DNA from 4 places in the Corynebacterium massiliense DSM 45435 genome. Region 1 is predicted to be linked to each of the others. Evidence: predicted binding sites of a transcription regulator. Region 1 holds the regulator's gene; each other region holds the start of a gene.
What was found. The regulator LexA, encoded in region 1, represses DNA repair genes until DNA is damaged. The targets are predictions, from matches to a motif close to CGAACANNTGTTCG.
Positions count from the first base shown of each region.

Region 2: CMASS_RS09645 (HNH endonuclease signature motif containing protein) is a predicted target of LexA. The motif match lies at 2,996-3,009, and genes of this name have one in related genera.
Region 3: CMASS_RS03090 (HNH endonuclease signature motif containing protein) is a predicted target of LexA. The motif match lies at 2,443-2,456, and genes of this name have one in related genera.
Region 4: CMASS_RS03880 (HNH endonuclease signature motif containing protein) is a predicted target of LexA. The motif match lies at 1,679-1,692, and genes of this name have one in related genera.

Region 1 is NZ_CP063189.1:1,321,772-1,329,754, reverse strand. Features, by position in the region: gene ptsP (phosphoenolpyruvate--protein phosphotransferase) at 1-523, shown strand, start outside; gene CMASS_RS06265 (DeoR/GlpR family DNA-binding transcription regulator) at 520-1,338, opposite strand; gene lexA (transcriptional repressor LexA) at 1,342-2,061, opposite strand; gene CMASS_RS06255 (hypothetical protein) at 2,470-2,700, shown strand; gene nrdR (transcriptional regulator NrdR) at 2,795-3,253, shown strand; gene hrpA (ATP-dependent RNA helicase HrpA) at 3,268-7,296, opposite strand; gene CMASS_RS06240 (hypothetical protein) at 7,489-7,983, shown strand, end outside.
Region 2 is NZ_CP063189.1:2,087,452-2,095,434, forward strand. Features, by position in the region: gene CMASS_RS09635 (class I SAM-dependent methyltransferase) at 1-167, shown strand, start outside; gene CMASS_RS09640 (LppP/LprE family lipoprotein) at 216-1,241, shown strand; gene CMASS_RS09645 (HNH endonuclease signature motif containing protein) at 1,608-2,813, opposite strand; gene CMASS_RS09650 (phosphoenolpyruvate carboxykinase (GTP)) at 3,112-4,941, opposite strand; gene trmB (tRNA (guanosine(46)-N7)-methyltransferase TrmB) at 5,230-5,988, shown strand; gene CMASS_RS09660 (NYN domain-containing protein) at 5,989-6,582, shown strand; gene CMASS_RS09665 (MMPL family transporter) at 6,601-7,983, shown strand, end outside.
Region 3 is NZ_CP063189.1:637,197-645,179, reverse strand. Features, by position in the region: gene CMASS_RS03095 (helicase-associated domain-containing protein) at 1-1,115, shown strand, start outside; gene CMASS_RS03090 (HNH endonuclease signature motif containing protein) at 1,112-2,359, opposite strand; gene CMASS_RS03085 (helix-turn-helix transcriptional regulator) at 2,588-2,851, shown strand; gene CMASS_RS03080 (hypothetical protein) at 2,851-3,345, shown strand; gene CMASS_RS03075 (ABC transporter ATP-binding protein) at 3,367-4,266, shown strand; gene CMASS_RS03070 (ABC transporter permease) at 4,270-5,448, shown strand; gene CMASS_RS03065 (DNA repair helicase XPB) at 5,477-7,126, shown strand; gene CMASS_RS03060 (hypothetical protein) at 7,112-7,657, opposite strand; gene CMASS_RS03055 (DUF6114 domain-containing protein) at 7,650-7,983, opposite strand, start outside.
Region 4 is NZ_CP063189.1:808,621-816,603, forward strand. Features, by position in the region: gene CMASS_RS03870 (heavy metal translocating P-type ATPase) at 1-1,005, opposite strand, end outside; gene cmtR (Cd(II)/Pb(II)-sensing metalloregulatory transcriptional regulator CmtR) at 1,002-1,361, opposite strand; gene CMASS_RS03880 (HNH endonuclease signature motif containing protein) at 1,779-2,813, shown strand; gene CMASS_RS03885 (IS256 family transposase) at 2,844-4,193, shown strand; gene CMASS_RS03890 (hypothetical protein) at 4,290-4,514, shown strand; gene CMASS_RS03895 (2'-5' RNA ligase family protein) at 4,548-5,069, shown strand; gene CMASS_RS03900 (hypothetical protein) at 5,044-5,199, opposite strand; gene CMASS_RS03905 (pyroglutamyl-peptidase I) at 5,227-5,874, opposite strand; gene CMASS_RS03910 (HhH-GDP family DNA glycosylase) at 5,906-6,493, shown strand; gene CMASS_RS03915 (mismatch-specific DNA-glycosylase) at 6,506-7,069, shown strand; gene CMASS_RS03920 (amidohydrolase) at 7,088-7,983, shown strand, end outside.

The sequences.
Region 1 (7,983 bases):
CTGGGTCATGGCGCCGATGGTCGCAACGGCGGGCGAGGCGAAGTGGTTCGCGGGCCTGTGCCGCGAGCGGGGGCTCATCCCGGGCGCGATGATCGAGGTCCCCGCCGCCGCGCTCATGGCGGATACCATCATGCCGCACTTGGACTTCGTCTCCATCGGCACGAACGATCTCACGCAGTACACGATGGCCGCGGATCGCCTGTCGCCGCAGCTGGCGTATCTCACTGATCCGTGGCAGCCGGCCGTTCTTCGCCTCATTGAGCACACCTGCACGATGGGGCAGAAAAACTCCATCGCGGTGGGCGTGTGCGGTGAGGCGGCAGCCGATCCGCTGCTTGCCTGCGTTCTGACGGGGCTTGGCGTGAACTCGCTGTCCGCGGCATCGTCGGCGGTGGCCAGCGTCGGAGCCCAGCTTGCCGATGTCACCCTGGAGCAATGCCGCGACATGGCCGCCGCGGCCATTCACGCCGATGATCCGCAGGCAGCCCGCGCGGCTGTGCGGACGATCCTCGGCGAAGCCTAAGCTCCCGACGTCTCAGCTCCCGGTGCCTCGCCGTCCGGTTGCGCGACAACGACGGTGACGTCCCGCTCGCGCAATTGGTTGAGGTAGTGGGCGGGAGCGTCTGCATCGGTGACGACGACGTCGATGTCCGAGATGGAGCCGAAACTAACCAGATAGTCGTTGCCCAGCTTCGACGAGTCGCACAAGACGACGACCTTGTTCGAGTTGGTGATAAACGTCGACTTGATAGCGGCCTCTTTGGCGTCCGCCGTCGATAGGCCGTGATCGATGGTCAGGGCATTAGTACCGACGAAGGCGACATCGGCTCGCATCAGGGCGAGGGTGCGCAGGGCTGTGCTTCCCACAACGGCTTGGGTGATAGCACGCACCCGGCCGCCCAGCAGCTGCACGTTTTTTACGTCGTGCCGCGCGAGCGCCAGACAGATGGGCAAGCTGTTGGAGACGATGGATAGATCGTCGGGCTCCCGCCGCTGGGCGATGAGGTCGGCGAGCGCGTTGGTGGTCGTACCCGCGTCAAGAAAGACGCTGCCGCCGCGACTGGGGAGAAAATCCGCGGCGGCACGCGCGATGGCGGACTTAGCTCCCGGCGCCGAGCGCAAACGCGCGTCGAGGGAAAGCTCCGTGGTCTGAAATGTTTGAGCCGCCACGGCGCCGCCGTGAACGCGGTTGACCAAGCCCTCGCGGTCCAATACCGCCAGGTCTCGCCGGATCGTCTCCGCGGTGACCGCGAAGTGGTAGGCGAGCTCGGTGACGTTGACGCGCTCTTCGACGGCGGTCATCGAGGCAATCTGTCTGCGTCGCTCTTCGGCGTACATGCGCTACAGCTTGCGGAAGACAGAGACGACCTTGCCCATAATCTGGGCATCGTCGCCCTGAATGGGCGCGTACGCGTCGTTGTGGGGGAGCAACCACACCCCGCTGGAATCCCGGTGGAATTCCTTGACCGTAGCCTCGTCGTCCAACAGCGCGGCGACGAATTCGCCCTCTTCGGCCACCGACTGCGAGCGGACGATGACCCAGTCGCCGTTAAGAATGCCGGCGTCCCGCATGGAGTCGCCGACGACCTGGAGCATGTATAGATCGCCGTTGCCCACCAACTCGTCCGGCATCGGGTAGTAGGAATCGATATTTTCTTCCGCCGTAATCGGTGTGCCGGCCGCAATGCGCCCGACGACGGGGATGTAGTTGACCTTGCCGGCGTCTTCAGGGATTACCGACTCCGCGGCGTCGGTGGTGGAGGCATCCTTCGCCTTGGACTTCTTCCCGCCACCCCGCGTTGAGGATTCAGATTCGAAGTGACGCACATCGACCGCGCGTGGCTTGTTCGGGTCGCGGCGCAAAAAGCCTTTCTCCTGCAGCTGGTTGAGCTGGTAGGCGACGGAAGAAGTGGACTGCAGTCCCGCAGCATCACCGATCTCGCGAATGCTTGGCGGGTAACCGCGCAGCAACACGGCGTCATTGATGACTTCCAAAATCCGTCGCTGGCGGGCGGACAGAGAAGAGATATCGGGTTTGCCCCCGGCTGGTTTACGGCCCATGAGTCGTGAGTCCTTTGCTGTCGGTGCGTTCTGTGCTTCTAGTTGTAGCACGGACTAGACACATGTTCGACAAATGTGGGCGTGTTTCTAGACAGTGTGTGACCGGCGTGCTATAAATCGAACACGTCAGCTAAATCGAACACTTCATCGACGCTCCCGGTGCTGTGTCCACTGCGCTTTCTACGGTGAGGCTGTCGAACGAAAGGAATGAACATGGTCTTCGCAGTAAAAAATCCCGCTACCTCTCGCTACTCCTCGTCCTTCCAGGCCACTACAGTGCCTGCGGCCGCGGTGTGGGATCCCGGGGCCGAAGTAGGAAGGCGCAACGGGCACCCCGAAAACTTTTACGCGGGGCATAACATGCGCACTTTAGGCCCTTCTCGCTTAGGCACCGAAGCGCGCCCCGCGGTGTCCCAATCGAACGCATCGCCGGAAAATGCTGCCCGGGAAGAGGGCGGGCGCGGCCGCAACGTAGCGCTCGGTGCTGTGTTCGGTACCGCAGTGTTTATCGGCACTCTTATCGCCGGCTTTACCGGCACTGACACGGTCTCGGATGCCGCGGTCGGTGGGTCTTACGGGGCTGCGGCTAGTGCTACCACCGCGTCCGTTCAGCCGGCGTCGGTGCAGGTCGCTAGGTAGTAGACCGCAGTGTTGAACAAATAGAACGAAGCCACGTTCGGGCAGTACACTACGCGGTAGTCCTGTCGTCTCAATCGGAAGGAACGACCCCGCGGTGTACTGTCCCTTTTGCCACAATGCGCAGTCGCGCGTCATCGATTCGCGAGTTGTCGAACAGGGAACTTCTATCCGCCGTCGCCGCGAATGCTCGGCCTGTAGCGGCCGTTTTACCACCGTCGAAAAGGCAGTCCTCTTGGTAGTCAAGCGCAATGGCCTGGCGGAGCCGTTCAGCCGCGACAAGCTCATCCGCGGCGTACGGCGCGCTTGCCAGGGTCGAGATGTCAGCGATGACGCTCTCAAGCGACTGGCCCAAGAAGTAGAAGAAACGGTACGCGGCCACGGCAGCTCCCAGGTGGCGGCCAACGAAATCGGTCTAGCGGTCCTCGAACCACTCCGCCACCTCGACGAGGTGGCCTACCTGCGCTTCGCCTCCGTCTACAAGTCCTTTGAAAGTGCCGACGACTTCGAGTCGGAGATCCGCCTCATGCGGCGCCGCGACCGCGACGACTACTAGCCGCTACCACCGCTTTACTGGCGGTTCGACCGTCCCAACTTGGCCGCGGCTTTTTGGATGCGGCGCAGCGAAGCCGGGCGGGCTGTGCCCAAGCGCTGGGCGAAGAGGGATACCCGCATCTCCTGGATCATCCAGTACAGGTCCTTAACCGCCTTGGAGTTGCGGGCACCGCTCGGCAGCGAGCGCAGCTTGTGGTTGATAACGGCTTTGGCCTCATCAATTTCTGCCTGCCGGTCCGCGTCCTTGTCCGGATCAATATCCATCTCCTCGAGGCGGACGCGCATGGCCTGCACATACCGCGGCAGGTGCTTCAGATTTCCGATGCCGTGCACCGTCACCGCGTTCGCGGGCAAGAGGAACGCCAACTGACGCTGCATATCCTCGATGGCCGGACCGTCCCAGGACTTTAGCTCTTCGGCGACCTTGCCGTATTCGACCAGACCCGGTGCCAGCGCGACCACGTATTGCCGCACCCGGCCGGCAACCTTTGGCGTGATCTTGTCACGCAGGGCAGCGAACTCCTTCGGCGAACGCACCGGCCCGCCTTCTTCCACCAACAGATCCCGGGTGGCCGCCACCTGACAGTCGTTGACCAGTCCCTGGGCGCCGCCGTGCGGATAGTTATCTACTGCCACCCGTTGTTGGAGCGGAAGCCCCTTGACCATCTGTTGAGGTTTCACGTTTGTCGCCTTGAGCAGCAACTTTAAGGTGGCGCCGAACATGCCGGTATCGGCAGCTGCCTTTGTGGGGTGGTACTTCACTCGCACCCCATGCGGCGTCGCCTCGAGCGCCGGGTACGCGGTCATGTCTTGGCCGTCCACGGTGGTCTGGACTTCGGCGGGGATATCGCCGATAGTCTCCGCGGTCCATTCCGTCGCCTCGTGACCTGTGCCCGCGGCACCATCACCAGCGTCACCCTTGTTACCGGCGCCGGTCTTCCCGCGGCCGGCGGGCGCGCTGCCCCGGCCGTGCGCCGCAGCCGACTTTTCTGCAGCCTTGCGCACCGAGGTGGAAATCTGGCCGGCCTGCCGCTGGCGAAGCGCGTCGAGATCGCGGTCGGAATCGACGATCTTCCCGCGCTTGTTCACGGCCGCGTAGTTAATACGCAGGTGCGCCGGCAGCTTCTCTGGATGGAAGTCGGACGCGTTGATTCCGTGGCCACCGAGTTCGCGCAGGACATCGGCAAGCTGCTGCGTCAAAGGCCCCTCATACGGCAGCAACTTGGGAAGGGCGCGCTCCGCGAAGGTGGGCGCGGGCACAACCGTGCGGCGCAGGCCCTTCGGCAGCGAACGGATAAGTTCGGTCACCAGCTCGAGGCGCAATCCGGGCACCAGCCAGTCGAAACCTTCGGTATCCGCGCCTGCCAACAGCGGGATGGGGATAAGAACGCTGACGCCATCGTGGGGATCGCCGGGCTCAAAACGGTAGCTCAACTCGTATTCGACGGAGCCCTTCCGCCACGTTGCCGGGAATTGCTCCTCCGTTCCCTCATCCGACGTAGTCAGCAGCTTGGCGGGGTCGAAATCGAGCAACTCAGGGTTTTGTCGCCGCTCCTTCTTCCACCACGAGTCGAAGTGCTTGCCCGTGGTCACAGTCGCCGGAATGCGCTCGTCGTAAAAGTCGAAGAGCATGTCCTCGTCGGCGACAAGCCCGCGCTGGCGGAGTTTTTCCTCCAGCTGGGTGGCATCTTCGATCTTCTGCTTGTTTGCGTGGAAGAACTCATGGTGCGTCGACCAATCACCGGCAATGAGCGCCTCGCGGATAAACATGTCGCGCGCGGCGGCGGGATCGACGCGGTGGTAGGGGACCATGCGGTCCGCCACGATGGTGACGCCGTACAGGGTGGACTTTTGGTGTGCCACGGCGGCAGCGCGCTTGCGCGACCACGTCGGCTCCGAATAGCTGTGCTTGACTAGGTCGCCGGCGAGTTTCTCCACCCATGCGGGGTCGATCTTGGCCACGTCGCGGGCGAATAGGCGGGAAGTTTCCACCAGCTCGGCTGCCATGAGAAACTCCGGCGGCTTCTTCGCCAGCGACGAGCCGGGGAAAATGACGAACTTCGTGTTGCGGGCGCCGTAGTATTCCTTGCTGTTTCCATCGCGGGCACCGATGTTGGACAACAGGCCGGACAATAGCGACTGGTGGATGGCGTTGACGTCGCGCTTATTCGCGGTGTGCGTGCGGTCCGACCAGCCCAATTCACGGGCGACGTCGCGCAGCTGGCGCACGAGGTCGAACCACTCGCGGATGCGCATGTAGTGCAGGAACTCCGCCTTCATGCGCTTGCGGAACTGGTTGCCGGACAACTCGTCGCGGGACTCTTGGGTGTAGTCCCACAGCTTGAGCAGCGACAGAAAGTCGGAAGACTTGTCCTTGAACCGCGCGTGCGCTTGGTCGGCCTGGGCTTGGTATTCGAGTGGGCGTTCGCGCACGTCCTGAATGGTCATGGCGGCGACGATGACTAGGACATCGTCAAGGCTGCCCAGGCGGTGGCCCTCCACCAGCATGCGCGCCATCCGGGGGTCGACCGGAATGCGGGCCAGATACTTTCCGGTCTGGGTGAGGACGGGGAGCCCGTCCTTTTCCTTGTTGGTCACCGCGCCAAGTTCGCGCAGCAGCTGCAGGCCGTCGCGGACGGCTTTATCGGCCGGGGGCTCCACGAAGGGGAACCGCGCAATGTCGCCGAGACGCAGCGAAATCATCTGCAGGATGACGCTCGCCAGGTTGGTGCGCAGGATTTCCGGATCGGTGAACTCCGGGCGCGATTCGAAGTCCTCCTCGGAGTAAAGCCGGATGGCGATGCCGTCGGCGACACGTCCACAGCGGCCCGCGCGCTGGTTCGCGCTGGCTTGGGAGACGGGCTCGATGGGCAGCCGCTGCACCTTCGTGCGCGTCGAGTAGCGCGAGATGCGCGCCGTGCCCGTGTCCACCACGTAGTGGATGCCTGGCACAGTCAGGGAGGTTTCGGCGATGTTGGTGGCCAAAACGATCCGGCGGCCCGAGTGCGGGCTGAACACGCGGTGTTGTTCCTGGTTGGAGAGGCGGCCGAACAGTGGGGCGACCTCGACGCCTTTCCACTTCTTCGCCTCGATGGCCTCCATGGCGTCGCGGATGTCGCGTTCACCGGGGAAGAAACACAAAATGTCCCCGCTGCCCTCAGCCATGAGCTCCTCTAGAGCATCGCACAGCCCATCCAGCGGATCCTGAGCAACGAGTTTCCCATCCACTTCTTCCTCGAGTGGGCGGTAGCGCACCTCGACCGGGTAGGTGCGGCCGGAGACCTCGATGATGGGGGCGGGCTCGCCGTCCTCGTCGGCGAAGTGCGCGGCGAAGCGCTCCGGGTCAATCGTCGCGGAGGTGATGATGACCTTGAGATCGGGGCGCTTCGGCAGCAGCCGCTTAAGATATCCCAAGAGAAAGTCGATGTTGAGGCTGCGCTCGTGGGCCTCGTCGATGATGATCGTGTCGTACGCGTTAAGGAAGCGGTCGCGCTGCATTTCTGCCAGCAGAATGCCGTCGGTCATGAGCTTGACCGCGGTGGTGGGCGTGACGCGATCGTCGAAGCGGATGGCGTAGCCGACCGACTCGCCAATCTTTTGGCCCAGCTCCGTGGCTATACGCTCCGCCACCGTGCGCGCCGCGATTCGGCGCGGCTGGGTGTGGCCGATAAGCCCGCGCCGCCCGCGGCCGAGCTCCAGACAAATTTTCGGAATCTGGGTGGTCTTACCGGAACCGGTCTCGCCAGCGATGATGACGACCTGATTGTTGTCGATGGCCTCCGCAATATCGTCGCGGCGACCCGAAACAGGCAGCGTATCCGGGTAGGAGATCTCCGGTACCGCGTCTGCGACCTTCTGCACCCGTTGTTGCGCCTTGGCGATGTCCGCGGCAATCGCCGCTCGCGCGTGCGGCGCCCTCGCCTTGCGCAGCCGACGCCGAAACGAGCGCGCCTCCGCAAGGGAGACACTGTCGAGTGCCGCGTAGAGCTCCTCGCGCGACGGTGCCGAGGTCTGGTTGGGGTTCGAAGCGTTGGTATCAGTCATGGTCAACGCGCAAGTTTACCTGTTTTCGCTGCTGATTTAAGAACGGGGCCGGTGCGCCCACCGGGGCAATTTCCTCCCTAGGGATGAGGGGACGGCTTGCTGCTCGTACTTAGGCTCGACACTGTGTTGCGGGGCAACCAGAAGACACCTAGGCACCCCGCGAGTAGAACGCCGACAGAGAGGACTCATGCAATGACGCGAACGGATTCGCCCTACGGTTCCGAGGGCCACGTGAACCAGGGCCGTGCGAAGTTTGGCAAGGCCCGCATCTTTCCAGCGATGGGGTGGGCTCTGAAGCGGCCGTTTACCAACCAGGGCACGTGGATTGGCGGCGAGCTTCTGACATTTCTCCTCTACCTGGCCCTCAGCCTCATTGGCGCTGTAGTTCTGGGGATGGCTATCGACAATCCACTTACCTCCGGGGCCCCGAATGACGCGATGGCGTGGAAGGACAGCTTGAACGAGGGCTTGAGCTTCATCGATGACCATCCTGTGCCCGCGTTAATCGGCTACCTCATCCAGCTGTTCTTCTTCGTTGCGCTCGTCCACCTGGCCCTGAGGGACCGCGACACCGAGGCGGCCAGGTTGCGCGACTTTGGTCGCGGGGTCCATTGGGGAACAACGGCAGTGGCTGTCGTTGTCAGCCAAGCGGTGCTTTTCGGCTTTGCTTACGCCGCGGGTGCCCTA
Region 2 (7,983 bases), 770 kb from region 1:
CCGGCCTCCGCTGGGCCCGCCGACAGAAGAACGCGCACCTCACAGCCGCCTTCCCGCGCTACCACCCCAGCTGGGCATGGTGGCTGGTGAAGGTGCCGGGCGTTCGCGAGTTCGCCGTGTCCAACCTCGTGGTCGTGCTGAAAAAACAACCTAAGCCCAGAAAATAACAAGGTCATTGCCAGCGACTATGCCGCCATTCGGATAATGTCTGCGCTATGAACAACTATTCCCCTCACTCGCCCGATCCCCAGTGGGCAAACGCGCAGTACTCACAACAGCAGTACTCACAACAGCAGTACGAACCCCAGGAACCCGCGCCCCAGCCGTCTGGCAAGTCGCCCTGGCCGATCATCATCGCGGTGATCCTCGGCCTCATCCTCCTTGCCGGTCTTGGCTGGCTCGCCTACACCTTGATGGGAAGCGACGACAAAGACAACGACGCCAAGTCGGCCGCAGTCACGTCGACCGCAGAGAAGTCGGAATCGGAGAAGCCGAAAACCGACGAGAACAAAAAAGACAAAAACAGCAAAGAAGACGAAGCCGCCTCCGATCGCTGCTCTGCCGACTTCTTAGCCAAAGACGGCTGGGAGCGGTACACCAGCGTCATGGAGTGCGACGGCGAGTGGCTCTATGCCGGCGTTCCCCAGACCGACGACACGGTAGTGCTTCGTTGGGATAGCAACTCTTGGGCGAGGTACCCATGGGACGGTAAGGCCCCGCAGTCTGGATACGACTGCTTCGACCCCGCCAAGCTGGATGCCGACGGAATGCCTGACGCCATCCGCGAGAACGTCACCAAGTGCAGCTCGACAAAGGACGAAGACACGAAAAAGGACGCTGAAACCTGCGGGGCATCGGCAAGCGAGGCAGTCAGCCGCTGGGCACCGGGATTGGACTTCGGCGTCCCGGGCGTGGTCCCGTCCCTCGAATACGCGGGCACCGGTGAGTACGACCCCTGCGCCGCGTTGAGCTACATTGTCGTGCCTGTCGAGGGCGCAACCGGTTCGTCCCCGGTTCACATCATGCTGTTCCACCACGGCGACTACCTCGGTACTGCCACAGCGAAGGGGTACAAGACCAGCAACATCTCCACTGTGTCCGACGACACCATCAGCGCCACCTACAAGTACCCGCTGCCCGGTGAATCGGGACCCGCATCGTCTGGGGAAGCCTTCGCTACCTTCACCTGGGATGAAGGCGCCCAGAAGGTCCAAATGTCCGGTGATGTCCCGCCGACATAGGCGGCTGACCCCGGGGAATCCGGCTCGTACCGACCACGGCATCTTGCAAATTTCTACGCCGGCCTGCGATAACCACTACATCCATATTCTGGATTCGGTGCTTGTCCCGCCTGGCCAGGCCCCTTCAGAAGCCGCGGGGTCTGCGCTCAATGCCAAACCCGAGCGCGGCAATGCGCGCTCGCTGAACTCTGCTGGTGACTTCAGCGACCCGTGCTGGGAAGACCGAGCCTTCCTATCAGTACCCAGTCGACCCGCCCGAATGCCTCAAAATGCTGCCGGCCCCAGCGATTCCGCCACCGCAGACTGGTTCGCCGTCGTCCCTTGTGGACCGTGGACTTTATAAGTACATCGGCTCGTGATGGGTGGTTAGAACGGCGGCTCCTCTTCATAGTCGCGGTCGGGTTCGGTGTCGGGGTGGGTGTTGGAGTTAGTTGGTTCGGTGTCGGGGGTGTCGGGTTCTGGGTTGGTGTTGAGGGCGCGTTCGCGGGCGTTGGCCCGGCGGGTGGCAATGGCTTGGTCGACGGTTTGCAGCCAGTTGCAGGTCTCTGGTGCTAGCGGGCCAGCGGCGGTGGTGGTCTGCCAGGTGCCGTCGGTAAATAGCCACACCACATCCCCTGTGGCTGGGTCGAGGATGTAGCGGGCGCGTTTGTCGGTTTTGATGTTGTGGTGATGCTGGCACAGATTCACCAGATTCCACGCTGCCGTCGGCCCACCGTCCGCAAAATCCACACAATGATCCTTCTGACACCGATACGCCGGCAGGCAACACCCCGGATACCGGCAGGTACCATCCCTGCCATTGAGATACGCCTTCAACCTGTCCGGGGTGGAGTAGTTTGTGCTTTCCATCCAGGCGGCCGCATTCATGTCTTTACGCCGGGATGCTTTCCCGGCAAGCTCGGCACCTGTTTCGGCGTCGGTCCAGCCAGTACCTTCGACAAACACCGGCGCATGCGCAAGATCCGCCGCCTGAAACACATTCAGTGTCACATCCACATCCCGGTTGATATCAGTCAGCACCAACATCGCGAACGCTTCCGAAGCGCTGACCCCGTACTCGTCGGCAACCCGGCGGATCACCCCATTGATCTGGGCGGCAGTCTCCGTGTCGTATTCAACACTGATACACCCCACCCCGCCGGGAAGACTCGACCAGTCATACCGGCCTTTACGCTTCCGACGTTTCTCAGCTTCCTTTTCTGCCTCTGTGCTTACCGCGTCGGCAAGTTCTGGGTCTTCGGCAGCGACTAAGGCGTTGAGTTTGCGGCGTAAGTTGCGCACCGACGGCAGTACTTGGCCCGCCCGGGTGGGGGTCAAATACTTGACTAGGGCGGCATCGATACGCGCTAGTGCTTCCTCATCTGGAGTGCCGAGTTTGCACAACACCTGGTCGATAACGATCAGGCGGGAGAAATCCAGGTGGAACAACCGCTCATGCACCTCCCGCAGGCCGGGTAGCTCATCCAGGCGGAACAGTGCCATGAAGATATTGGCCACCCGGGTTGGTGATTTTCCCGTCAACCCGGCCAGGCGGGTGCAGGCCAGATCGAAATCATCGTCTGGATCCGGCAAACACTCACAGTGCAGTTGGTATTCGAACTGGCGTAGTTGTGTCGCGGTTGTGGCTATGTCGTTTCCTGGTGTGGACACCGTGTAATACGGACCCATTGGGCCCCTCCCCCGAAAAGTATTCGCTAACGTGTTCTACACACCACCCACCATAGCGGGCCGGAAACCGAAGTCAACCCCCACCTCGAACACGTATTCGTTTCGTTACACACCGCCGTCACGCAATCCGCAAAACACGAAAAGACCCCAGCCACACACACCATGTGCGCAGCTGGGGCCTTAAAGCCCAAAGAGTGAGAAGCTACTTATCCGCTTCCTCGACGCGCGACTTCAGCGCGTTGAACTGGTCGTGGACCTCCTGCGGCACGCGGGAGCCAAGGAACGCGAGGTACTCGGCGTTGTCCTCCATGTCGGCTGCCCACTCGGACGGCTCAACGTGCAGGGCCTGGCGAACGTCCTCAATGTCGATGTCGAGGCCGGACAGATCCATGTCCTCGGCGCGAGCGGTGTTGCCCACGACGGTTTTCTCGGCGTCGACCTTGCCCTCGATGCGCTCGGTGATCCACTTGAGCACACGGGAGTTCTCACCGAAGCCCGGCCACAGCATCTTGCCGTCATCGTCCTTGCGGAACCAGTTGACCAGGAAGATGGACGGCATGCGGTCGCCGCCCTTTTCGCCCATGTCGATCCAGTGCTGCAGGTAATCGCCGGCGTTGTAGCCCATGAACGGGAGCATGGCCATCGGGTCGTGGCGCAGGGCGCCGACCTTGGCCTCGGCCGAAGCGGCGGTCTGTCCGGAGGCGAGCAGGGCGCCGATGAGGGTGCCGTGGTTCCAGTCGAAGGCCTGGGTCACCAGCGGCACGGTGGACGGGCGGCGCCCGCCGAACAGGATGGCGTCAATCTTCACGCCCTTCCAGTCATCGAACTCCGGCGCGGCGGACGGGCACTGCGAGATCGGCACGCAGTAGCGCGAATTCGGATGCGCCGCCTTTGTGGAGGAATCCGGGGTCCAGTCCTCACCCTGCCAATCGATGAGGTGGTCCGGCTTCTCGCCGTCCATGCCCTCCCACCAGACGTCGCCATCGTCAGTCAGCGCGACGTTGGTGAACAGGGTATTGCCCGGCTCCATGGACTTCATGGCATTCGGGTTGGACGCGTAGTTCGTGCCCGGCGCGACGCCGAAGAAGCCGTTCTCCGGGTTGACGGCGTAGAGGCCGTCTTCACGCAGGTGCAGCCAGGCGATGTCGTCGCCGACGACCTCGGCGGTCCAGCCCTCGAGCGTCGGGGTGATCATCGCGAGGTTGGTCTTGCCGCACGCGGACGGGAAGGCGCCGGTGACGTGGTAGGTCTTGCCCTCCGGGGAGGTCAGCTTGAGGATGAGCATGTGCTCAGCCATCCAGCCCTCCTCCTGGGCCATGACCGAGGCGATGCGCAGCGCGTAGCACTTCTTGGCCAGGATGGCGTTTCCGCCGTAACCGGAGCCGTAGGACCAGATCTCCTTGGTGTCCGGGAAGTGCGTGATGTACTTCGTGTCGTTGCAGGGCCAGGCGACGTCCTGCTCGCCATCGGCAAGCGGAGCGCCGACGGAATGGATGGCGTGGACGAAGTCGCCGTTGGTGCCGATCTTCTCCAGCGCCTGCGCGCCCATGCGGGTCATGATGCGCATGGACAGCACGACGTACGCCGAGTCGGTGAGCTGCACGCCGAGCTTCGGCTCCGGATCATTAATCGGGCCCATGCAGAACGGCACGACGAACATGGTGCGCCCGTGCATCGCGCCGCGGAACGCATCGGTCATCTCCTCGCGCATGGCCTGCGGCGGCGCCCAGTTGTTGGTCGGGCCGGCGTCCTCTTCGTTCTCCGAGCAAATAAAGGTGCGCGACTCCACGCGGGCGACGTCGGCCGGGTTGGAACGCGCGAGGAAGGAGTTCGGGCGCTTTTCCTCGTTGAGCTTGATGAGGGTGCCCTTTTCCACCAGTTCAGCGGCGAGGCGATCCGCTTCCTCCTGGGAGCCGTCGACGAAAACCACCTGGTCGGGTTCGAGTAGGTCGACCGCTTCGTTGATCCACGAAATCAGCTTGTCGTTGTCAGTCGGCAGTTCGCCAACGAGACCCTTAATCGGGGTGGTCATTATAAATCTCCTAGTCAAGAGCCGGTCCGCTAAAAGAAACACGGGCAGCGATGACACACCACTGCCCTCAGTGCCCGCACTGGCAGGCGATTGCACCCCTAGAGTATCGCCTCGGGGGCCGTTTCATAGTATTTTCCTCCCGCTTTGGCCATGCGAGGCACCCGCCGGGGCGGAAAACCACATGCGCACCAGCCATATTTCGCACTAAAGAGGTATATGTCTCCCCCAAACAGGGGTATGGGCGCGGCTAATTGCCTCTCCACGGCGTACAGGGAACAATAGTGCGGGATGAATAGCGCTGATAGTTCCCATAATTCCGGCGGCCGCCCGCCCCAGACCGACTTCCGCGAGGTCTTCGGCAACGAGCTCGACTACCCGCGGCTGGGCAACGTGACCTTCCGCCGCGGCACCCTCACCGACAACCAGGAGGCCTTGTTCAACGAGCATTGGCCGCGCCTGGGCATGCAGCTTGCCGATGCCCCCGTGGACATCGACACGTGGTTCGGCCGCTCCGGCCACCCCACCATCGTGGAGATCGGATCGGGCACCGGCACCTCCACCGCCGCGATGGCTCCGCTCGAGGCGGACACGAACATCATCGCCGTGGAGTTGTACAAGCCGGGGCTGGCCAAGCTGCTCGGCCAGGTGGTGCGCGAGGACATCGACAACATCCGCATGATCCGCGGCGACGGCGTCGAGGTCATCTACCGCATGTTCCCGCCCGAGTCGCTCGACGGCATCCGCGTGTTTTTCCCCGACCCCTGGCCCAAGGCGCGCCACCACAAACGCCGCATCATCCAGTCCGGCACGCTCAACCTGTTTGCCAGCCGCCTGAAGAAGGGCGGGGTCCTGCACGTGGCCACCGACCACGCCGACTACGCCGAGTGGATCACTGAGCTTGTCGATGCCGAGCCTTCCCTGCGTTTCCACCCCTGGCCGTGGCCGGAGTGCCCGCAGCTGACGGACCGCCAGGTCATCACCAAGTTCGAGGGCAAGGGCCTGGACAAAGAACACACCATCACCGAGTACCTGTGGGAGAAGATCTAAATGGCCGGCACCTACCTGCTCATCTGGGACGCCCCGAACATGGACATGGGGCTCGGCGCGATCCTGGGCGGCCGCCCGACCGCCGTGTACCGCCCGCGTTTCGATGCCATCGGCCGCTGGCTGGTCTACGAGGCGCGCTCGTTCGGCGCCGAGCCGGAAGCGACCGTGTTCACCAACGTCGCCCCAGGCGGCGCAGACGTCATCCGCCCCTGGGTGGAAGCGATCCGCAACGTCGGCTTCGCGGTGTTTGCCAAGCCGAAGTTGAGCGACGACTCCGACGTCGATCCGGACATGATCGACCACATCAACCTGCGCCGCGAGGATCTCGCCGGCGTGGCCATCGCGTCCGCCGACGGGCAGAACTTCCACGACCTCATCGACGAACTGGTCGACGACGGCATCCCCGTCACCGTCCTCGGCTTCCATGAGCACGCCTCCTGGGCCGTCGGCGCAGACCACATCGACTTCGTCGACCTGGAGGACATTCCCGGCACGTTCCGCGAGCCGCTGCCGCGCGTGAGCCTCGACGACCTGCCCGATGAGGGCGCGTGGTTGCAGCCGTTCCGTTCGATTTCCGCGCTCGTCGACGACTAGTCAAAGGAGGCGACGGCCATGTTCTTTAAGTGGGGACGCTTTTCCTATCGGCACCGGCGGGTCATCCCGATCGTGATCGTGCTCGCCATCCTGGCGCTCTTCGGCGTCTTCGGCACGCAGCTCGAAGACCGCATGAGCCAGGAGGGCTGGGATGACCCACACGCGGCATCGACAAGCGCGGCGCGGATCGAGGAAGACACGTTCGGCCGCGACAACAACGGCGACGTCATCGTCTTGTTCAGCGACCCGGACGAGCACTTCGACGCTGCGAAGCAGTACCTGGCGCAGCTCAAGAGTGAGCACCCGGACGAGATCGACCACGTCACCAGCTACTTCGACACCCGGAACCCGAACATGGTGAACAAGGACCATTCCACCGCGTTCGCCGCCATCGGACTGAAGGGCGACGGGGAGCAAACGCTCAAAGACTTCCGCGCGGTGGAAGACGACCTGAAGTCCGCCGACGTACCGGTCCAGATCGCCGGCGCCACCGCCGTGGCCGACGCGCTCGACGAGGGCATGGCCAACGACATCTCGCGCGCGGAGAAGGCCGCCCTGCCTCTGGTGGGGCTGCTCCTGCTCATCGTTTTCGGATCCGTGGTCGCCGCGTTCATGCCGCTTATCGTCGGCGGGCTGTCCATCCTCGGCTCGCTGGGTATCCTCTCCGTGCTTGCCGGTTTCCTGCAGGTCAACGTGTTCGCGCAGGCGGTAGTCACTCTGCTCGGCCTGGGGCTGGCCATCGACTACGGCTTGTTCATGGTCTCGCGTTTCCGCGAGGAGCTGGACAAGGGCAAATCCACCGAGGACGCCGTGGCCACCACGACCGCCACGGCCGGGCAGACCGTGGTGTTTTCCGCCGGCATGGTCGCCGTCGCCCTCTCCGGGCTATTCCTGTTCCCGCAGGCGTTTTTGAAATCCGTCGCCTACGGATCCATCTCCGCGGTCGGTTTGGCCGCGCTGCTGTCGGTGACGGTGCTGCCGTCGCTGTTCGGGCTGCTGGGCCGGGGCATCGATAAGTGGTCGCTGCGCCGCACCTCGCGGAAGGGCCGCCGGCTCGAGGAGACCTGGTGGTTCAAGATCCCGGCGCGGGCGATGCGGCACGCCAAACTCATCACTTTTGGCGTGTGCGGCTTACTGATTGCGCTGACCATTCCACTGGTGAGCGTCTCCTTCGGCGGCATCAACGAGGGCTACCTCCCGCCCAACCACGAGACGCGGCAGGCCCAGGACGAGTTCAACGAGACGTTCCCGGCCTTCCGCACCGAGCCGGTCAAGCTCCTCGTGGAGGGCGCGGACAATCAGCAGCTTGCCGATGTCTACTTGGACGTCCGCGACATCGAGGGCCTGACCGAACCCATGCGGCCGGCAACGCCCACCGAAAACGGCACGACGGTGCTCTCG
Region 3 (7,983 bases), 680 kb from region 1:
CCCCCTGGGCCACCTGGATGTCCACCCGCGGCATCGACCCGGAGACCAACCGCCCACGGCTGAACGGCTTTCGCGACCGCGTCCTTTCCGTGTACCGCCACACCGACGGCGAATTGGCTTTCCCCGAATTCCTCGAGGAGCTGCGGTTTAGGTTCCCGTTGTTCGCCTCGTCGACGGCCGCGAGCACCATTGAGAACCTCCATGCGGAAGCGGAGCGTGTAGGCCTCATCGCCCGCGGGCGCGCCACCTCCGTGCTTATCCGCGCCGAGGACGAAGACACCAGCGCCGTGACTGCGGAGCTGACCCCTGCCACCGTCGACCAGTTCATCGTGCAGGCCGACATGACGATCTTGGCCCCCGGGCCCCTGGAGCCAGATATTCGGAAGCGGCTGGCCACGATCGCGGAGTTGGAGTCGCCCGGCCTGGCCAGCGTGTATCGTCTAAGCGAAAACTCGCTTCGCCGCGGCCTCGACCACGGCGCGACCGCCGGCGAACTGGCCGACTTCCTGCGCGAGCACGCCATCGGCGAGGTGCCGCAAACCGTCACTTATCTCCTCGACGACCTCACCCGCCGCCACGGTACCCTCCGGTCCGGCGCGGCTTTGTGCTACGTGCGCAGCGAGGACCCTGCCCTGCTTGCCGATGCCACACGCCACCTCCCCCAGCTCCGCCTCATCGCCCCTACCGTTGCAGTGAGCACGCTGCGGCTGTCGGCCGTCCTGGACAAGCTGCGCGAACAAGGCTTCAGTCCCGCCGCCGAAGACGAAACCGGGGCCTCCATCGACGCCCGGCCCGAGCCTGCAACGGTTCCCCTGCCTAGTCCACGGGCACGCCCGGACCGCGGGCTCGACATCGACAAGGTCGTGCGCTCGATCCGAGACCACGACGGGGACGACGCTGACGGCTCGACGGATGCCAGCCCGTCGCTGGACCTCCTTCATGTCGCGGCCCGCGGGGGACGTCCCGTGTCCATTACGTATGCGGACAAAAACGGCACGCCGCGAACTATTACCGCCACCCCGCTGAGCGTGAACGGCGGGCAGGCCGACGTCCTCACCGGCGGGCAGACAGTCCGCTTCCCGCTGCACCGAATCTCGGCGATTTCCCTGTCCTAGAACGGCGGTTCACCCCACTCGTCGGGGTCGGGGCTAGCTTGCTGCGCTTCGTAATTGGCTTTGGCCCGCTCATGTGCGTTGCGCCTCCGGGCGATGATTGCCTGCTCGATGGTCTGCAGCCAGTTGCACGCGTCGGGTGATAGCGGCCCTTCCGCGACCGTGGCTTCCCAGGTGCCGTCGGCGAACAACCACACGACATCGTCGGCATCCGGGTCGATGACGTACTTTGCCCGCTTGTCGGTCTTGATGTTGTGGTGGTGTTGGCACAGGTTCACTAGGTTCCATGCGGCGGTGGGCCCGCCCTTTTTGAAGTCCACGCAGTGGTCTTTCTGGCATTTCGAGGCCGGCCGCGAACAGCCCGGGTAGCGGCAGTGCCCGTCGCGGCCGTTGATATATGCCTTGATGAGGTCCGGAGTGGCGTAGCTGTCGCTTTTGGCCTGCGCAGCGAAGCTCATGTCCCGGGTTGTCGTTGCGCGGGCAGCGAGCCGCTTGCCCGTTTCGGGATCCACCCACCCGAAGTCCTGGACATAGACCGGGCTGTTCGGCCGGTCGGTCGCCTGGTAGACGTGCAAAGTGACATTGGTGGGGCGTTCGATATCGTTCAAGATAAGCATCGCCAACGCCTGCGATTTGGACACGCCATACTCATCGGCGGTACGAGAAATAGCCGCATCGAGCTGGGCGGTTGTGTCGGCGTCGTATTGCGCCTCGATCGCTCCCATTCCGCCCGGCAGAGAGTACGAGTCATATATTCTTTTGCGACGGCGCCACAGGACATCCTCGTCGCTTTCACCTACCCCGAGCTGCGGATCTTCAGCGGCGACAAGCATGTTGACTTTTCTGCGCAGGTTTCTAATGCTCGGCAGCTCCTGGCCCGCCCGGCGCGGGGTGAGGTAGCTGGTCAGAGCGTCATCGATACGCGCAAGCACCTCCTCGTCCGGAAGGTAGAGCTTGTTGAGCACGCGATCGATTGCGATGAGACGAGCGAAGTCCAAGTGGAAAAGACTCTCCTGCAGAGCCTCGAGCTTCGGCAGCTCTTTCAGCCGATACAGCGCAGTAATAATATCTCCCGCTCTCCCAGCCGAAATGCCGGTGAGGCTGGCGAACTTCTTAGCGCATAGTTCGAAGTCCTCCTCCACATCAGGAAGATGGCGCTTGAACAAGAAGTAGGTCTGGGTACGAATCGCGGTGGCGGTGGTGGCTAGGTCGTTGTCGGGTGTGTGGACTTTGTAGTACGGCAACATCGGCTTGGTCAGCCCCTAGGTATTCGGTTCTTTGTTCGATTCTTAACCCTAACAACCACCCTGGACACCGAACTATTCCCAGACGAACAAACATTCCTTTACCACAGGACCGACCAGGCTCCCCGCACCCCCGCTTGACGATACCCCCTCCGTCCCACCCCCACCCCGGAACCCAACATCCGGTTCCATCTATTGACATTCCGTTGGGTTTATACAACACTTTAAATTATGTCCCCAAAGAAACGTCCCTCAAAACCTATCCATAACCGGGTGCGGGTCCTGCGCGTCGAACGGGACATGTCACGCGCACAGCTCGCAGAGGAAATCGAGGTCAATCCCCAGACCGTCGGCGCACTAGAACGCGGCGACCACTCCCCGAGCCTGGACCTCGCATTCCGTATTTGCGAAGTCTTCGAACTTCCCGTCGAAGCGGTCTTCTCTCGCACCGCGTTCACCCCGATGTCCACCGAAATCTATCCGAGGACGAGCTAATGCCGAACTCAACGCCAAGCGCAAAACCCCAGCTGCAACTATCTCCCACGGCAACGCGGCTCCTAGTCGTTGCTGTATATGCGCTCCTAGGTATCGCGACGCTTCTGGCGGTCGTCGCATTCTTCAAACACGCCTCCGCACTGCTCTTGCCGATGGCTGTCTGTTTCATCCTCATTTGCGTCCCCTGGACCATGTTGCGGATGAGCATTAACAGCGCAGATTCGGCCCCTATTTCAAAGCTGGACGATTACGAGGCAGAGGTTCTAGATCACTGGCGGCACCATGCACTTCGTCTGGCCACCTTCCTGTTGTCCGCCTTGGCCGTGTTCCTGCTCATAGTGGGCAACTTCCGCCCAGACTTCTTCGACAATCACTTCACAGCTAACCAAGTGGTCATCATTGCCGGTTTCCTAGCGCTCGTTGCTTATCTACTTGTCAGCACCTTGCCCGCCGTCGGCTATGCCCTGACCTTCAACCAGCCTGTAGAGGACTAGAACGGAAGAGGAATAAGACCCATGCCTACCCTCGACATTGACCACCTCAACAAGACGTTCGGGGACAAACAAGCCCTGGACGACATGACTTTTAGCGTCCGCGACGGAGAGATGTACGGCTTCGTCGGCTCTAACGGCGCGGGCAAATCCACCACGATGCGCATTGCTCTCGGCGTGCTCTCCGCCGATTCCGGCGAGGTCTACTTCGACGGCGCGCCCATCAACGCCACCAACCGCCGTCGCATCGGCTACATGCCGGAAGAGCGCGGACTCTACGGCAAGGAAACGCTCATCAGCCAGCTCGTCTTCTTCGGCGAGCTCCACGGGATGGGCAAGAACAAGGCTCGTCGCTCGGGCGAAGAACTGCTCGACCAGTTGGGACTGGGCGAGCGCAAAGACGACAAGCTCGACGATCTCTCCCTGGGCAACCAGCAACGCGTCCAGCTCGCGGCGTCTCTCATCCACGACCCGGACATGCTCATCCTCGACGAGCCGTTCTCGGGCCTCGATCCAGTCGCCGTCGACGTCATGTCCTCGATGCTCAAGGAACGCACCCGGCGCGGCGTGCCGGTCATCTTCTCCTCGCACCAACTCGATTTGGTGCAGCGGTTGTGCGATCGGGTGGGCATCGTCACGCACGGCCGCATGGTGGCCGAAGGCACGGTGGACGAGCTCCGGCAGGCTGGCCCGACACGCTACGAAATCGGCACCACCGCTCGCGACTGGTACCCGGCCGGGACGCAACTGGTAGGCGCCACCGAGCGCTCCGTTGTGCTCGAGTCTGCTGACGGCGTCGACGACCAAGACATTCTGCACGCGGCGCTTGCTGCGGGCCCGGTGCATTCCTTTGGCAAGCATGTACCCGACCTCACCGAAATGTTCCGCGACGTGGTCACCAGCACCGAGACCGAGGAGGCCTAAACCATGAATTACTCCCCCATGCGCACCATCACCACCGTAATGAAGCGCGAGATGGCCGTGGCGTTTAAGACCAAATCCATGCTCGTGCTCATCGGCCTCTTGCTACTCATCGCTATCGCCGGCCCGCTCATCATCAGCTTCTTCGCCGACGACGACGAACCGGACACCATCGCCACCGTCGGCATGGATGAGGCGGCGTTCGCCAGTACATCAGTAGATACCGTCACTGCCCAGGACCGCGCGGCGGCAGAACAGCTCATCGACGACGAGGAGGCCGATGCCGCGCTCGTGCCCAGCGAGCAGGAAGCGGGCGGCTGGGATCTGCTGACCAAGGGCAGCGCGTCGCAATCGGTCACCATGGCCGCGCAACAGGCAGCCGAAACGGCGGCCAGCGCGGAAGCCTACGAAAAGCTGAATATCAACCCGCAGGACATTGCAGACGCCACCCCGTCCTCCGAGGTCCACGAGGTGGACGTGGAGGGATCCGACGGCGGGATTACGGATCAGAATTTCGTGGACATCTTCACCGTCTTCATCGCGACCTTCGTGGTCATGATGTCGATCATGACCTTTGCCGGCCTGGTCGGCGCGCGGGTGACGGAGGAGAAGTCCTCCCGCGTCGTGGAGATCATCCTGTCCTCGGTTCGCCCGGTTGATTTCCTGGCGGGCAAGCTCCTCGGCAACTGCCTCATCGGATTCGCCGCCACCGTACTCATCGTGGTCGCCGGCGCCGCATCGGTGACGGCCACGGGGCTCGTCACGGACTTCCCCATCAACTGGCCCCTGATCGGTGTCATGCTCCTCGGTGAGCTCCTCGGCTTGCTCTTCTTCTCCTGCCTATACGCCGCCGCGGGGTCGTTGGTGCGGCGCACCGAAGACCTGCAGTCCACCCAGACGCCCGTGCTGATGCTGGTCCTGGCCACGTTCTACGTCCCGCTTTTCGGCTGGCAGCACGCCGAAACAACCTTGATGAACGTGATGGGCTGGGTCCCGCCGGTCTCCACCGTCGTCGCCCCCTTGGAGGTCGCCGCCGGGCAGATGAGCTGGGGCGAGCTCGCCGCAAGCTACCTCATCCTGGCGTTGGCCACCGCGGGCGTCATCTGGATTGTCGCGCGCATCTACCAGCGGGCTATCCTCAACAACGGCAGCAAGATGACCTGGAAGCAGGCGCTGACGAAGTAAAAGGCGTGGAAGGGAGCAGTACTTGTCGATGACCGCAGGCCCGCTCATCGTCCAGTCCGACAAAACAGTGCTCCTGGAGGTGGATCACCCGCGTGCCGATGAGGCCCGCGCGGCCCTGTCCCCTTTCGCCGAACTGGAGCGGGCCCCAGAGCACATCCACACCTACCGCATTACGCCGCTGGCGCTGTGGAACGCCCGCGCCGCCGGCCACGATGCGGAGCAGGTCGTGGACGTTTTGGAGAACTACTCGCGCTTCCCGGTTCCGCAGGCTTTGCTTGTCGATGTCGCCGAGACGATGTCGCGGTATGGCCGGGTGCGCATCGACAAGCATCCTGCTCACGGGCTGGTCCTGGAATCGTCCGAGCCGGCAATCCTGGAGGAGATTTCCCGCCACAAGAAGGTCGGCGGGATGCTGGGCACACGGATCGATGACAACTCCGTGTCAGTCCCACCCTCCGAGCGCGGCCGGCTCAAGCAGGAGCTGTACAAGGTCGGCTGGCCGGCAGAGGACCTCGCCGGATACGTCGACGGCGAGTCCCACCCAATCGAACTCATTGAAGACGGCTGGGCCCTGCGCGACTACCAGCACTACGCCGCCGAGTCCTTCTGGTCCGGCGGTTCCGGCGTCGTGGTCCTGCCCTGCGGCGCGGGCAAAACGCTCGTCGGCGCCGCCGCGATGGCCAAGGCGAAGGCCACCACGCTCATCCTGGTCACCAACACCGTCGCCGGGCGGCAGTGGAAAGACGAGCTGATCCGCCGCACCTCGCTGACCGAGAACGAGATCGGTGAATACTCCGGCGAGAAGAAGGAAATCAAGCCGGTGACCATCGCGACTTACCAAGTGGTCACCCGGAAGACCAAGGGCGAATACAAGGCCCTAGAGCTCTTCGATTCCCGCGACTGGGGCCTCATCATCTACGACGAGGTGCACCTGCTCCCCGCCCCGGTGTTTCGCATGACGTCGGATCTGCAGTCCCGCCGCCGGCTGGGGCTCACGGCCACCCTCGTGCGCGAAGATGGGCGCGAGGGCGACGTCTTCTCCCTCATCGGGCCGAAGCGTTACGACGCGCCGTGGAAGGAGCTGGAGTCCGCCGGTTACATCGCCACCGCCGAGTGCGTCGAGGTCCGCGTGGACATGGACCCGGACGAACGCATCGCATATGCCACGGCGGATCCGCGCAACCGCTACCGGCTCGCGGCGACGGCGGGGGCGAAGCTGCGGGTCATCGACACGCTGTTGCAGCGTCACAGCGACGAGCAGGTCCTCGTCATTGGCGGTTACGTGGATCAGCTCGCGGACATCAGCAAGCGCGTCGGCGCCCCCGTGGTCGACGGCAAGACCTCGAACCGGAAGCGTGAGGAGCTCTTCGCCCAGTTTCGCGCCGGCGAGCTGCCCGTTCTCATCGTCTCGCGCGTGGCCAACTTCTCCATCGACCTGCCGGAGGCGGCGGTGGCCATCCAGGTTTCCGGTACCTTCGGCTCCCGCCAGGAGGAGGCGCAGCGACTGGGCCGCCTGCTGCGCCCGAAAACCGACGGACGCGCCGCCTATTTCTACACCGTGGTCGCCCGCGACACCCTCGATGCCGAGTACGCCATTCACCGGCAGCGTTTCCTGGCGGAACAGGGCTACGCCTACCGGCTTGTCGATGCCGCCGATCTGCCTTTACAGGCCGATTGAGGTGCCCTCGTCGAACCGGATGTCGTCCGCGGAGATGTAATACGTCTCCATTGATCCGTCACGCATGACCAGCTGCTCCGACACCTCGTCTGGGGTGTCGAGGCTTATTTCCTTCAGGTGCTCGGCGACATCGTCAGGCGCCCACGCGGCGTCGACCGTCACCGGTTCCGGGGACGCAAGCCCCGCTATCTCCGGCGTGGCGGTGAGGCGTGCGATGACAATGCGGAAGTTCCCATTGAGGGTCGTGGTCCGACCATCGCCTGTGCGCTGCCATACGTCCGCGAAACCGCCGGGCTGGCCCGGAAAGCGCACGTGGAGATTGTCCAGCACGACCCGGTCCGCGTCGATCTGTATGGCAGGGCGCGGTCCGGCGGCGGTGGGAAAGTCGACGTAGGACACTCTTACGTTGCCAAGCAGCCGGGTGGAGTTCGACTGGACGGTGTACGTATTTCCCGTCGCCGTCTGCCCCGCCGCGGGAGTGCACACCAGCCCGGCGAGAATGGCGGCCGTAATCGCTGCGAGGCTACGCACGGACGCACTCCCGCCTCGGTACCCATGCCAGTGCGGCGGCCCCAGCCAAGAGCGCCACGAGAGTCCCCAGCAGGAATCCTCCAAAGTTAGATGTCGGCAGCGCGACGACCGCCAGGACCATCGCAGCCACCCCAGCGAGGATCCGCCCCTCCGGCATCCACAAGGTCATCGCGCCGCAGACGATGAGCAGAACGCCCACGACGAGGGTGGACACTCCGGACAGGGTGGAAATTTGCACCTGGATGTTGGAGACGGAAAAGGACAGATATGCCGGCAGCATGATTTCCACGCCGGCCAGAATCATGCACAGGCCCGGCCAGAAGGGG
Region 4 (7,983 bases), 510 kb from region 1:
GTCCACCGCCAGGTGACGGATGCCGCCGAGCCGCTCGAACGCCGCGCCAGACTTGATGACCACGCCGAACTGGCTGGCCGCGCCGATCGCGGCCACGACCGTCAGCGGCACGGAGATTGCCAGCGCGCACGGCGACGCTGCGACCAGAACCACCAACGCACGGGTGATCCACGTCTCGGGGTCGCCCAGCAGCGAGCCGATCACGCCGACTAGCACCGCCAGGATCATCACCCCGGGCACTAGGGGTTGGGCAATCCGGTCGGCGATCCGGGCGCGGTCGCCCTTTTCCGCCTGCGCCTGCTCGACCAGGTCCACGAGTGTGGTCAGCGAGTTGTCCGTTCCAGCTGCGGTCGTCTGGACTTCCAGCACACCGGCGGAGTTGATCGCTCCCGCGGGCACCTCGTCGCCGGGCGCAACCTCCTCCGGAATGGATTCTCCGGTGATCGCTGAGGTGTCAAGGCTGGAGCGCCCAGACCGAATGATGCCGTCCGTGGCGATCCGCTCTCCGGGGCGCACGAGCATAAGCTCGCCAGCCGCGAGGTCCTTCGCTGCGACCTCGACCGACGTGCCGTCGCGCAGCACCGTCGCGGTCTGCGGTACCAACTTCAACAGTGCCCGCAGTCCGCCCTGCGCCCGGTCCATCGCCTTGTCTTCCAGCGCCTCGGCGATCGAGTACAGGAACGCTAGCGCCGCGGCCTCTCCGACGTAACCGAGGATTACCGCGCCGACCGCGCTGATGGTCATCAGCAAACCAATGCCGAGCTTGCGCTTCGTGACAAGGTTTCGGATCGCGTCGGGCGCGAACGTATACGCCCCTAGCAGCAGGCCGACCCAGAACAGTACTGTCGCGGGTGTCGCTAGCCCGGACCAGCCCAGCGCCAGGCCTACGCAGAGGGCTACGCCGGAGAAGATCGGCAGTAGCAACTCGGGGTCCTTCCACCATGGCCGATCGAGTTCTTCGATCTCCGTGGCGGGTTCGTGTTCGCATCCACACGCCGAGCTCATGCGTCCTCTCCCTTCTCGCCGCAGCCGGGCACCGAGCACTCAGGGTCGATGCACGGGGCGTTTTCGTCGACAGCCAACGTCGCGTTCACCAGCGCGTTGAGCGCTGCCGCGAGGTGCGGATCGGCGATTTCGTAGCGTGTCTTGCGGCCCTCCGGCTCGGCAACGACGATGCCGCAGTCACGCAGGCAGGTCAGGTGGTTCGAGACGTTTGAGCGGGTCAGGCCCAGGTCGCGCGAAAGTACGGCCGGGTAGCTCGGGCCGTCGAGTAGTGTCATCAGGATTCTGGAACGCGTCGGATCCGCCATGGCCCGGCCGAGCCGGTTCATGACGTCGAGGCGTGAAGCAATAGTCAGCATGTGCTGAACAATACATCGTGTGCTGAACGATTCAAAGTGTGCTGAACTGACAGTTACGCGAAGGTCCTGCGACCTGCAAGAATTAGTCGATGGGATAGCAGATGACTGATCCTTTGTGGTTCGGCTGCCACCCAACGCGGGAGCGACGTGGGCGGCGAGGTTCTCGAGAAAGTAACTTTGCAACTACATACCGTGGACTTCAAGTTCAACGTGTAAGTATCCCGCCGGTCCTTCCCGGGCCCCAGCTGCGCATATGGTGTGTGTGGCTGGGGTCTTTTCGTGTTTTGCGGATTGCGTGACGGCGGTTTGTAACGAAACGAATACGTGTTCGAGGTGGGGTTTGACTTCGGTTCTGGAACCGTTATGGTGGGTGGTGTGTAGAACACGTTAGCGAATACTTTTCGGGGGAGGGGCCCAATGGGTCCGTATTACACGGTGTCCACACCAGGAAACGACATAGCCACAACCGCGACACAACTACGCCAGTTCGAATACTTCATGCACCGTGAGTGCTTGCCGGAACCAGACGATGATTTCGATCTGGCCTGCACCCGCCTGGCCGGGTTGACGGGAAAATCACCAACCCGGGTGGCCAATATCTTCATGGCACTGTTCCGCCTGGATGAGCTACCCGGCCTGCGGGAGGTGCATGAGCGGTTGTTCCACCTGGATTTCTCCCGCCTGATCGTTATCGACCAGGTGTTGTGCAAACTCGGCACTCCAGATGAGGAAGCACTAGCGCGTATCGATGCCGCCCTAGTCAAGTATTTGACCCCCACCCGGGCGGGCCAAGTACTGCCGTCGGTGCGCAACTTACGCCGCAAACTCAACGCCTTAGTCGCTGCCGAAGACCCAGAACTTGCCGACGCGGTAAGCACAGAGGCAGAAAAGGAAGCTGAGAAACGTCGGAAGCGTAAAGGCCGGTATGACTGGTCGAGTCTTCCCGGCGGGGTGGGGTGTATCAGTGTTGAATACGACACGGAGACTGCCGCCCAGATCAATGGGGTGATCCGCCGGGTTGCCGACGAGTACGGGGTCAGCGCTTCGGAAGCGTTCGCGATGTTGGTGCTGACTGATATCAACCGGGATGTGGATGTGACACTGAATGTGTTTCAGGCGGCGGATCTTGCGCATGCGCCGGTGTTTGTCGAAGGTACTGGCTGGACCGACGCCGAAACAGGTGCCGAGCTTGCCGGGAAAGCATCCCGGCGTAAAGACATGAATGCGGCCGCCTGGATGGAAAGCACAAACTACTCCACCCCGGACAGGTTGAAGGCGTATCTCAACGGCAGGGACGGTACCTGCCGGTATCCGGGGTGTTGCCTGCCGGCGTATCGGTGTCAGAAGGATCATTGTGTGGATTTTGCGGACGGTGGGCCGACGGCAGCGTGGAATCTGGTGAATCTGTGCCAGCATCATCACAACAGAGGGTGTCAGGAAGTTTGTGTGTGAGGCTCTGATCTAGAAGGAGTTTCACCGATAATGACTACGGTGTCACCGAAGAAAAACCATGACCCGGCAAAGGTCAATGAGATCAGCGAGAAGCTGATGGAAAATCCTGAGCTCGCCAGCTTGATCAGCGAGCTGTCGGCTTCCGCTGATGATGCAAGCGAGCTGGTCAAAGGCCTGCTACAGGCATCAATCAACGCTGGTCTGCAGGCGGAGATGGATGCGCATTTGGGCTATAGCCATTCTGACCGCAAGACCAAAGCCCAAGTCGAATCCGCACAGGGCAACAATCACCGCAATGGGTCGTACACCAAGACCGTCAATTCTGGCTACGGCGCGGTGGAAGTGACCGTGCCCAGGGACCGTGCCGGCACCTTTACTCCCCGGATGGTGCCCAAGGGCGCACGCCGACTCACAGAACTCGACGACATGATCGTCTCGCTATACGCCGGCGGGATGACAGTGCGCGATATCCAGCATCACCTCGCGACCACGCTCGGGGTGGATATGAGCCCGGATACGATCAGCACCATTACCGATGCGGTGTTAGACGAGGTCATGATCTGGCAAAACCGCCAGCTCGACGAGTTCTACCCGGTGATCTTCCTCGACGCGCTACGCGTGAAAATCCGTGACGGCCACCGCGTGGTCAACAAGTCCTGCTATATGGCGGTTGGCGTCGACATGGACGGCATCAAGCACATCCTGGGATTGTGGATCGCTGAAAATGAAGGTGCCGCATTCTGGGCATCGGTCTGCGCGGATCTGGCCAACCGCGGTGTCCAGGACGTGTTCATTGTCTGCTGCGACGGGCTCAAAGGCCTGCCGGAAGCCGTGGAAGCCACCTGGCCGAATTCCATGGTGCAGACCTGTATCGTGCACCTGATTCGGGCTGCGAACCGGTGGGTGTCCTACCAAGACCGCAAAGGGGTCTCCCGGGCGCTGCGTGAGGTCTACACGGCCGCAAACGAGGACACCGCCCGTGCCGCCTTGGATGCGTTCGAAGCCAGTGAACTGGGCCGGAAATACCCGCAATCGGTCAAAGTCTGGCGCGACGCTTGGGAGCGGTTCGTGCCGTTTCTACAGTTCCCGCCGGCGGCACGCCGGGTGCTCTACACCACCAATTCGATCGAGTCGCTGAATGCTGAACTGCGTAAAGCTACCCGTAACCGCGGCCAGTTCCCGAACGATACCGCGGCGTTGAAAACGCTGTGGCTGATGATCTGCAACATCGAAGACAAGCGCGCCGCCCAGCGAGCCAAGAAAGCGAAGCGCGATATCGAATGCAACGGCTATATTGAAGGAGCGAAAGCCACCGGGTGGAAACAAGCCATCAACCAACTAGCCGTGGCTTACCCCGACCGATTCGCGGACTACTTGTAAACCAAACCCCCGCACACAAAGAATCGGACACTCTCTCACAACATCAAAACCGACAAACGGGCCCGCTACATCCTCGATCCCGCCACGGGTGATGTGGTGTGGCTATTTACCGACGGCACCTGGCAGTCCACTACTGCTGCCGGCCCGCTGGCACCCGAGACGTGCAACTGGTTGCAGACGGTCGACCAAGCGATTGCTACCCGCCGGGCCAACGCCCGCGAACGCGCCCTTAACACCAAACCAGAACCCGACACCGAACCAACCAACACCAACACCCACCCCGACACCGACCCCGACTACGAAGAGGAGCCGCCGCTCTAATCACAGCTCGGTCGGCGGTAAGTTTGGGATCCAATGTCTCCCGATAACATCCTGTTTCGACTGCCGGATGCGGAAGCGACCCGGATCCGTGAGGTGTTCGATGCCCTCGCGGCCGCGGGCTTTCCTCGCCAAGAGCAGCCCCCGCATGTCACCGTCACATTCGCACCAGAAATGGGCGAGCAAGCGGTTCGGCGGGCGGGAGAGCTTTTGGCGCCACTCACGCCAGTCGAGTTCCGGCGCACCGGCGTGGCCGTATTTGGGACAAAGAGTAAGCAAACTGTCACGTGGCTACTCGACGCGCCCCACGACGTGCAGGCGGCCGCCCGAGAAGTAAGCGCCGCGAACCCGGATGGGCGTGGCCCGGAGTGGACACCACATCTGACGGTGGGGCTGCGATTGCCGCGCCGGATGGTGGGCGACTACATCGCGGCGTTGGACGAAATAACGCCGCCGACACTGAAGACCTTTACGGGTCAACGAGTAGTCTGGCGGCGGCCGCGGTTAGGAGATGAAGTCGAGCTAGAACACGCTACTGGGCGTCCTCGTCCTCGGTGACTTCCTCGCCGTATCCCACCTGGGAGCCGGTGTCCTGTGCCATCTGGTCCTCGTCGCGGTCGATGGGCTCGTTGGTGCTGTCGGCGGAATCGTAGTTCGGATCGGTCGGGTCGTTGTTCATACCATCCATGTCGCCCCATCGTAGCGATGACGCCGGCTACTGCAATGCCCCGAAGTTGCCGTTCGTGGACACCTGATCAGTGGAGAAAAGTACGTCAAGTGCGGCAGCGACTCCGCGGTTGATAGTGTCCTGAGCCAGCGGCGTCCCGGTTGTCTCTGACGTCTCGTGGCCCAAAGCCTGCGGCACGTGAATGAACCCGGACAGAACGTCGGTGCCAGCGGTTTCATCCAACGCGGCATACATCACCGCATTGCACACGAACGTGCCGGCGGTATAGGACAGGGAGCCGGGGACATCGGCATCGGCAAGCGCTTGCACCAGACGTTTGACCGGCAGGGTGCTGAAGTAGGCGGCGGGGGAGGGGGCATCGGCAAGCGCGGTGTCCTGGGGCTGGTAGCCGGAATTGTCGGGGATGCGGGCCTCGGCGAGGTTGATGGCCACGCGCTCGACGGACAGGGTGCTGCGCGGTTCGGCAAGGCCCAGGCTGACGATGGCGTCGGGGGCGTGGTCGTGGATGAGCTCGCGAATGCGGCGGGTGGCGGCGCGGTACTCGACGGGCAAAATGGCCGTGATGACGTCGCTGCGCTCTGCGAGCGATTCCACCGCCCCGATGGTGGGGTTGAACGTGCTCTGGCCAAACGGGCCGAATCCGGTGAGGAGAATGCGGTGTGATGGCGCGGTCATCTTGTCGAGCCTAGGCGCTACGGTGGTCCGTATGAGCACGATTGATGAGGTAATTGAGCGCTATCCCACCACTTTCGCCGAGGAGGCTGGGATCACCGTGGCCAACGAGCCGGCGGCCCTCTACCAGGTCTTCGTGCTGGCAAACATGCAGGCTAAGCCGATTAATGCCAGCGTTGCGGCGCGGGCGGCGAAGGGGCTGTTCGAGGCGGGCATCGACACCCCGCAGGCGATGGTGGAGGCGCCGCGGTCGCGGCTGATTTCCATCTTCGGCGCCCACAAGTACGCCCGCTACGACGAAAGCACCGCCACCCGGCTGCAGGACGGTGCCCGCCAGTTGCTCGATGACTACGGCGGGGACCTGCGGGTGCTTTACGATGCCGCCACCAGCCGCACCGACCTGAAGAAGCGGCTGCAGGCCTTTCCCGGATTTGGGCCCGCGGGAGTGGATATCTTCCTGCGCGAGGTACAGGGAGTGTGGCCGGAAATCGCCCCGGTGGTGGACAAGAAGGCGCGGCAAGGCGCGGAGAAGCTGGGGATCGATATCGATGACGTTATGCGCGAGCCGGCGGAGTGTCCGCGCGTGGCAGGGGCGCTCGTGCGCTACGCGCTGGAGAAGTAGGGAAGGTGCTTAGTGCGATTTAGCCAGGAAGAACTGCAAAAGTACCGCGATAAGACGGTGGAGGATCTGTTGCCAGATCCGCTCAACCTGCTGTTCGTGGGCATCAACCCGGGGCTTTGGACCGCGGCGACCGGGGCCCACTTCGCACGGCCCGGCAACCGCTTTTACCCGGCTTTGTACAAGGCCGGGATCACCTCGCACCAGTTCGATGCGTCCGCCGGCTACACGGAAGCGGACTTAGCGGAGCTGCACCACAAAGGCATCGGGGTGTCCAATCTGGTGCCGCGGGCGTCCGCGCGTGCCGATGAGCTGACCACCGCAGAGCTCCGGGAGGCGCCAGAGCGGTTGGCGCGCATCGTGGACGAGCACCACCCAAAGGTGATCGCGGTGCTGGGAATCACCTCGTACCGGCAGGCTTTCAAGAAACCGAAGGCCACCACGGGCGAGCAGGAATCGCCTTGGGAGGGCACGCGGCTGTTTGTCGCGCCAAACCCGAGCGGGTTGAACGCGCACGCGTCCGTGGAGGATCACGCGGCGGCCTACCGCGAAGTGGCCCGTGCCGCAGGCATTGTGTGACGTATACGGTGGGAGGGCATGGGCGATAAGAACACTGTGAACGACATCGTTTCCCGCGCCGACGAGCTGTTGGAGTGGCAGGAAGACTTCTACAAAGACCTCCACAGCCACCCCGAGCTGTCGATGGAGGAAGAGCGCACCCGGGGTGTGATTGCGGACAAGCTGGATAGCCTGGGGATTTCCAGTCAGGAGATCGGCGGCGGTGTTGTTGGCACCGTGGAAAATGGCGAGGGGCCGACGGTGATGCTCCGCGCCGACTTCGACGGCTTGCCGGTGGCAGAAGAGACCGGCCTCGACTACGCCGCCGACCCGGACGCGGGCGTAATGCACGCGTGCGGCCACGACACCCACGTCACCGCCCTGATGGGCATGGCGCAGTTGATGGTCGAGAATAAAGACGCGTGGTCGGGCACGCTGCACCTGCTGTTTCAGCCGGGAGAGGAGACCGGCGCGGGTGCGAAAGCCATGCTTGACGATGCCCTCGTGGACAAGGTCTCTGCCCCCGACGTGGTGCTCGGTCAGCACGTCTTCGGCATGGAGGTACCCGCCGGCAGCCTCGCTATTGCCTCCGGCAGCGTTATGTCCGCCGCAGTGAGCATGCGCATCAAGGTCTATGGCGATGGCTCGCACGGCTCGATGCCGCACCTCGGCGTGGACCCGGTGGTGCTGGCCAGCAGCATCGTCACGCGCTTGCAGACGGTGATCTCTCGGGAGATCGCACCGGGTGATTTCGGCGTCATCACGGTCGGCAGCATTTCTGCTGGCAAGAAAGCCAACGTCATCGCGGATTCGGCGACGCTGGAAATCAACATCCGCGCCTACGATGAGGACAAGCGCGACTTCTTGGTCGACGCCGTGCACCGAGTCGTGGACGGGGAGTGCGCCATCTCGCGCAGCCCGAAGGAACCGGAGTA